Linked DNA regions of Chlorobaculum parvum NCIB 8327. Each later gene encodes a partner of the first gene's protein in a complex. Links are inferred from orthologs where the notes say so. Each region holds a gene or a part of one and is shown on either strand. Other genes may lie near its edges.

What was found.
Region 2: the proteins of mrdA (region 1) and rodA are in contact, whole or in part, in a crystal structure (PDB 6PL5), measured with the Thermus thermophilus proteins. The link is inferred for Chlorobaculum parvum NCIB 8327 from one-to-one orthologs. Residues at the interface, in WP_223903432.1 of Thermus thermophilus: Arg4, Ile5, His6, Leu8, Ala9, Phe12, Ala15, Leu16, Leu19, Gly20, Arg22, Ala23, Trp24, Leu26, Gln27, Val28, Tyr31, Tyr34, Leu36, Leu43, Thr45, Asp47, Lys156, Gln157, Gly158, Ser160, Val184, Leu201, Glu202; in WP_223903423.1 of Thermus thermophilus: Phe161, Val165, Phe168, Val169, Leu172, Pro198, Tyr199, Glu202, Tyr211, Arg212, Asp213, Gln220, Val221, Gln223, Ser224, Ile226, Ala227, Ile228, Gly229, Ser230, Gly266, Phe267, Val270, Leu274, Tyr277, Gly278, Leu281, Phe285, Leu289, Arg297.

What each region holds. Positions count from the first base shown.
Region 1 is NC_011027.1:633,657-636,958, reverse strand. Bases 18-2,997 are described here. They hold mrdA (penicillin-binding protein 2), read left to right. Parts: upstream 18-536; coding sequence 537-2,459; downstream 2,460-2,997. Other genes in these bases: CPAR_RS03015 (FAD-binding oxidoreductase), read left to right, coding at 2,459-2,997; CPAR_RS03025 (rod shape-determining protein MreD), read left to right, coding at 43-531. Also shown: more of CPAR_RS03015, read left to right, coding at 2,998-3,302. UniProt on the Escherichia coli protein: Catalyzes cross-linking of the peptidoglycan cell wall. Responsible for the determination of the rod shape of the cell. Is probably required for lateral peptidoglycan synthesis and maintenance of the correct diameter during lateral and centripetal growth.
Region 2 is NC_011027.1:1,912,294-1,915,470, reverse strand. What follows is about bases 147-3,001. They hold rodA (rod shape-determining protein RodA), read left to right. Parts: upstream 147-886; coding sequence 887-2,116; downstream 2,117-3,001. Other genes in these bases: mtaB (tRNA (N(6)-L-threonylcarbamoyladenosine(37)-C(2))-methylthiotransferase MtaB), read left to right, coding at 2,982-3,001; CPAR_RS08830 (hypothetical protein), read right to left, coding at 2,226-2,672; era (GTPase Era), read right to left, coding at 147-768. Also shown: more of era, read right to left, coding at 1-146; more of mtaB, read left to right, coding at 3,002-3,177. UniProt on the Escherichia coli protein: Peptidoglycan polymerase that is essential for cell wall elongation. Also required for the maintenance of the rod cell shape. Functions probably in conjunction with the penicillin-binding protein 2 (mrdA).

The DNA.
Region 1 (3,302 bases):
CCGCCCATCCACGCAAACGGTAACCAACAAGAACGCGCCGAATTGAAAAAGATTTTTTTCTATACAGCTTTCATGATCGTGCTGGCCTTCGTGCAGCATTTCCTCGTTTCAAAACTGGTGCTGTGGCACACCGCGCCTGACGTGATGCCGCTGTTCATCGCCTTCACCGCGATGTCGATCGGCCAGCGAACCGGCACTTCGTACGGTTTTGCAGCGGGCATCATCAGCGGCTTTCTGTCGGGCAGCATCGGCATGGAGGCGCTGATCGGCACCATCGAGGGCTTCGTGGCAGGCTTCTTTCACGTGCCTGAAGAGAGCCACGCGACCTCGACCAGAAAACGGCGGAAGTTCTACATGGCCTCGGCAGCTGCGCTCCTCACGGGCAATGCGCTGCGGGCGATCATGAGCGATCCGCTGTCGCTGCCGATCTACATCAGGCTGCCCGAAGCGCTCATCCTCGGCACCCTCATGAGCATGATCATCTGCGTGCTGGCCTACCATCTTGCGTTGAAGAAAATGCTCAGGGACTGAGAATCATGGACAAGATTCAACGCGGACTCAACCTCACAACCATCCTCATCGCATCGGTCTTTGGGCTTCTCTTCGGACGGCTGGCCTGGCTCCAGATCGTCGAACACGACGCCATCGGATCGAGGTCGAGCAGCGTTCGCCGCATCTGGGTGCAGGCTCCGCGGGGCCACTTCATCGACAGAAAGGGGGTCACGGTGCTGGAAAATCGCGCGCTCTACACGCTCAAGATCATCCCTTCGGAACTGCGGGAATCGACCATCCCCTACCTGGCCTACCTGCTCGAAATGCCGGAAGAGGAGTTACGCGAAAAAATTGACGATGCCAGAGCCTACAGCCGTTTTGCCGCCTCGACGGTCTATCGCGACCTGAACGAGTTTGCTGTAGCTCGCATCAGCGAAAACCTCTGGCAACTGCCGGGAGTAATCATTGAAATCGAAGACAAGAGAAAGTACAGCGACCAGTTCAGGGGCACGCACCTGTTCGGCTACCTGCGCAATGTGAACCGCGCGCAGCTCGACACGCTGGCCGAAAAAGGGTACACGCCTAACGACAAAATCGGTTTTTCGGGCATCGAGCGGAGTTACGAAGAGGAGCTCAGGGGTGACAAAGGCGCCCGGTTCGAACTGGTCACCCCGCTCGGCATGCTGGTAGGCAAGTATAACGACGGCAAAAACGACATTCAGCCGGTCAAGGGCAACGACCTCTACCTGACCATCGATGCCGGACTTCAGCAACTTGCCGAGAACCTGCTGCGAGATACCGGCCACTCGGGCGCAGTGGTGGCAATCGATCCCTCCGACGGCGGCATTCTGGCCATGTGCAGCGAGCCGGACTTCGACCTCGACATCCTCAACGGCACCACGCGACGCAAAGAGTGGGCCGACATCGTTCTGTCGCCGGACAAACCGCTGTTCAACCGCGCGATTCAGGCCGCCTATCCCCCCGGCTCAACCTACAAAATGGTGCTCGGCATCGCAGGACTGGAAACAGGCCTGATCAAACCCGAGGATACGATTATCTGTACCGGCACCTGGACTTTCGGAAGGCGTGCGTTCCACTGTCACGGCAGCCATGCGCACGGCAAGGTCAACCTTGAAAAAGCGATCACCGAGTCGTGCAACATCTATTTCTACAACATGATGCTCAAGGTCGGACTCGACACCTGGAACGAATACGGACGGATGTTCGGCTTCGGCCAACGTGAGGGGATCGACCTGCCGGGAGAGCGGCGCGGACTGCTGCCATCGACCGAGTATTACAACAAACGTTACGGCAAAAACCGCTGGACGAGGGGCTACCTGATCAGCCTCTCCATTGGTCAGGGTGAACTCGGGGTAACTCCGTTGCAGCTCGCCAACTATGCAGCCACCCTGGGCAACGAGGGGCACTGGCACGAGCCGCACCTCGTGAAGGGATACCGCGACACCCGCACGGGCATTTTCGTGCCGATCGATCACGAATCGAGAACCTTGCCGATCTCGAAACAGACCTTTGACATCATCAAAAAAGGAATGCAGGGGGTGGTGGAGAGCGATCAGGGTACAGGCACTCTGGCGCGGGTTCCCGGCGTGACCGTGGCCGGCAAAACCGGCACCGCGCAGAACCCGCACGGCAAGGATCACGCCTGGTTCATCTGCTTCGCGCCAGTCGATAACCCGAAAATCGCCATCGCGGTGCTGGTCGAGAACGCCGGTTACGGGGGCAGCATCTCCGCGCCAATCGCCCGCGCCATGATCGACTACTACATCAACGGCCCCAAAAAGCCGGAACAGGAAACCAGTGCCGAGAAGACGACCGAAGTCGCCGCCGATACGACAAAAGCTTCGCCGGTGATGGAGCCGCCGGTGATGGAACCGCCGGTCACAACCGCAACACGTGCCCCGCAGGACAGCACCAACGCAGAAGGACAAACAGAATTGGGAGATTGATGTTACTGAAAAGCGAACCATCGGCCATCGCGGCGTTTCTCGAAGATACCAGCAACCTGAAAAGCGGCTGGACGCCCGGCGTCTGCTTCCCCGAAACGCTGGAGGAGATTGCGGCGCTGCTACGCGAGGCTCACGCCGACGGTCGGCGCTACACCATCGCGGGCAACGGCACCGGTACCACCGGCGCGCGGATTCCGTTCGGCGATTACGTCATCGCCATGCAGAAGCTCGACCGCATCGACGAGGTCGAGGTGTTGGGCGACGACAAGGCGATGCTGCACGTGCAGGGCGGTGCGCTGTTGCAGGATGTTCAGGCGAAAGCAGCAGCGGCAGGCTGGTTCTATCCACCCGACCCAACTGAAAAAACCTGCTTCATCGGCAGCACAATCTCGAACAACTCCACCGGCTCGCGTTCGCTCAAGTATGGCCCGACGCGCAATTACGTGCAGGCGCTGAAAATCGCGCTGCCGCAAGGCGACATTCTTAAGATCGAACGCGGCGAGCACTTTGCCGATACCGAGGACCGCTTCACGATTGACCTCCCAATCGCCGGTCGCGTCACCTTCCGGCTACCGGATTATACGATGCCGAAGACCTCGAAGCACAACGCGGGCTACTGGTCGAAACCGGGTATGGATCTGATCGACCTCTTCATCGGCTCGGAAGGCACGCTCGGCGTCATTCTCGAAGCCACCCTGCTGCTCCGCCCAGCGCCGGAATCGGTCATCGCCTGCCTGGCGTGGTTCCAGAGCGAGGAGGAGCTGCTCGACTTCGTCGGCAAGGCGCGTACTGGAAGCGGCGGCGTGAGTCCGCGGGCGCTCGAACTCTTCGACCGGCGCGCGC
Region 2 (3,177 bases), 1.3 Mb from region 1 along the record:
ACCGATGATGATCTGCTTCTGGCTGTTGCGTTCGACGATAATGGAGCAGCGGATCAGATCCTTTTTACTCGGGTCGTTTTCATGTTGCTCTTTGAACTCGTCGATAACCACTTCGGTCGAGTAGGGGATTTCACGGCCGAACTGCAGAAAGATTTTTTCGCGGATGATTTCGCCGACAAAGAACCGTTCGGGTTCGGTGCTCAGGATGTCGTCCGGCCAGATCGGCTCGTCAAGCGGGAGTAGCGGCCTGAGCAGGTCGATCAGCTCCTGTATGTTGCTGCCGGTGAGCGCTGACAAAGCCGGGACGGCTATGGGGTGGTAGCGCTCCATGATTTCGTTCTGCACTTGGTGGACGGTCTCTTCTGGAACAAGATCGGCCTTGTTCAAGGCGATCACGAAGGGTTTGTCCGCCGGACGCACCCATTGCTCGATCAGCTCGTCGGCAAACGCTCTGTCGAATGGCTCCTCTCCTTTCTGTAAGGGGATAAGGGCCACGATGACATCCGTGTCACGCAGTGACCGCCGGGTGATTTCCAGCATCGATTCGTGCAGGCTTTGCTTCGGGTCCATGATGCCGGGCGTGTCGAGAATGATGATCTGGCTCCGGTCGTCGTGGTAGATTCCGGTGATTTTTTTTCTTGTAGTTTGCGGTTTTGGGGTGACAATCGATAGCTTGTGATCCAGCAGGCGATTCAGCAGGGTCGATTTTCCGGCATTCGGTGCGCCGACGAACGTTGCATGGCCGCAGGAGAATGGTGGTGGCTGCACTGATGTTGCTCCCGTTCTGTGATATTTTTTTGCCGAAACTTTCCTGATGGTTGTTCCGGCGGGGAAGAATTTATATTCCCAAGATAACCATGATTTACCTCCTCTTCATCGATACCTGATGGAAAAGAATAACAATCTCGATCAATTGTGGCTGTTGCTTCCCATGACCGGCCTGGTCATCATGGGTCTGATGGCTGTTTTCAGCGCTACGAACGGAACGGCCGAATCGGTCACCCTTTTTTATCGGCAGTTGACGTGGGCTATTGCCGGCTATGCCGTTGTTGCGGCCTTCTCGTATATCGATTACCGTATCATCAAAGACAATGCCTACCTGATTTACGCTCTCGGAATCATTCTGTTGGTTGCCGTGCTGGTTTTCGGGCGAAAGGTTGCCGGAGCGACCAGTTGGGTGCGGTTCGGTATGTTCAGCTTCCAGCCCTCCGAGTTGACCAAGATGATAACCATCATCGCCATGGCGAGGTTTCTTTCCGATGACCAGACCGATATCAGCAATAAGTCTGATTTGGCGAAAGTGCTTGCTATCGCGCTTGTGCCTGCCGGACTGGTGTTGCTTCAGCCCGATACCGGCACGGCGCTGACCTGCCTTTCGTTTATTATTCCGATGATTGTGCTTGCCGGGTTTAACCTCTATTATATCGTGGTGGCTGTTGTCCCGGTTGCGCTGATGCTATCCGGTTTTTTCAACCTGACCATTCTTTTTATACTTGCCGCCGTTTCCATACTGTTGTTGATCGTGGTTGGAAAGCGTTTCTCTTTTCATCAGTTGATCGTTGTCGGCGGGGGTATGTTGAGCGGCTTGTTGACCTGGAAGTTTACGAGTATGATTCTCAAGCCACATCAGATCAAGAGGATACAGATTTTTCTCGACCCGTCTGCTGATCCGCAGGGCGCAGGCTATAATGCACTTCAGGCAAAGATAGCGATCGCTTCCGGCGGATTGTTCGGCAAAGGGTTTCTTCAGGGCACGCAGACTCAGCTTCGGTACATACCTGCCCAGTGGACTGATTTCATTTTTTGTGTTGTTGCCGAAGAGCTGGGGCTTGTTGGCTCGACATTGCTTCTTCTGTTTTTTCTGACCCTTGTTTTGCGCATGGTCTGGATGGTGAAAGCAATCAAAAACCGGTTTGTCGAACTGATGCTTGTCGGCTATGCTTCATTGCTGATGACTCATGTGGTGATTAACATCGGCATGACGATAGGGGTTATGCCGGTTATTGGCGTACCTTTGCCGTTTATTTCCTATGGAGGATCCTCTCTTGTTGCGAATATGATGATGGTTGGTATCGCTATGAATTTCGCAAAAAACCGGAGGAATATCGGTTATTGAATCGTTATGCAGGGGCTTACTATAACGAAACAAGGCCGTCTTTTTCATTGACGGCCTTGTTTCTGGATAGGTAAGGAGGAGTTCTGTTCTCGCGCCTTGAACGGGAAGATCAGCGTTTGATCTGATAAAGGAAGCGTTTGCCGCCTTCGCCTACGGGAATACGCTCGATTTCAGGATCCTGGCTGCCATACTTGTTGAACCAGAGGCTGACTGCGGTGCCTTTGGTCTGCAATGCGGCAGCGATTTCACGAGGCTTGAATGCCTTGTCCGGATTTGCCTGAAGGAGGTTTTTGATTGCAATGCCGAGTTTTCCGCGCCCGAATTTGGCGGTTCCGGTGGTTTTCGGAGCAGCCGTACCTTCTATTTTCGAGAGGTTGTTTTCGAGCTTTTTGATGATCGTATTCAGTTCGTCTTCGAAGGGCTGAATTGTTTCTTCGAACTGACGCCTCATCTCAGCAATTTTTTCTTTGAGTTCGTTTTTTTCCCTGTTCAGCGCCTTGAATTCATCGACATTCGCAATGTAAAGATCAAACTTGTCTGGTGATTCTGTTTTCATGGTACTAATGTTTTCTGTTTGCTGTTTTTTCGAGTCATCAGGTTTTTGGTATTATCTGAGCACGTTTTAAATATACTGTCGTTGTGTTTAATATTGCAATCGAAAAAAGAAATATTTATCTCGTGAAATCATTTTGTGTGTTTGGTGTAATCTGGAGGTATGCTAATTCGTCTTGTTCTGTTTTTTCTGACGCTTTGTTTTGAAAGCAAGAAATATAGGTTTCAATATACCGTAAATTTTACTCCTCGGGTTCTATTTTCATTTTGTTTCATGAAACATTCCATTGCATAGATGAATAACTCAAGCTCTGTGAAACAGAAAAGCGTTGCTGCTGTAACTCTTGGTTGCAAAGTCAATTATGCTGAAACAGCATCGATCGTTGATATGCTGGTTGCCGAGGGTTGGCAATTTCACGACATTCGCGATGGTGCTGATATCATTCTTATTCATACCTGTGCGGTTACCGGTGAAGCGGAACGGAAATCAAGGCAGCAGATTCGGAAAG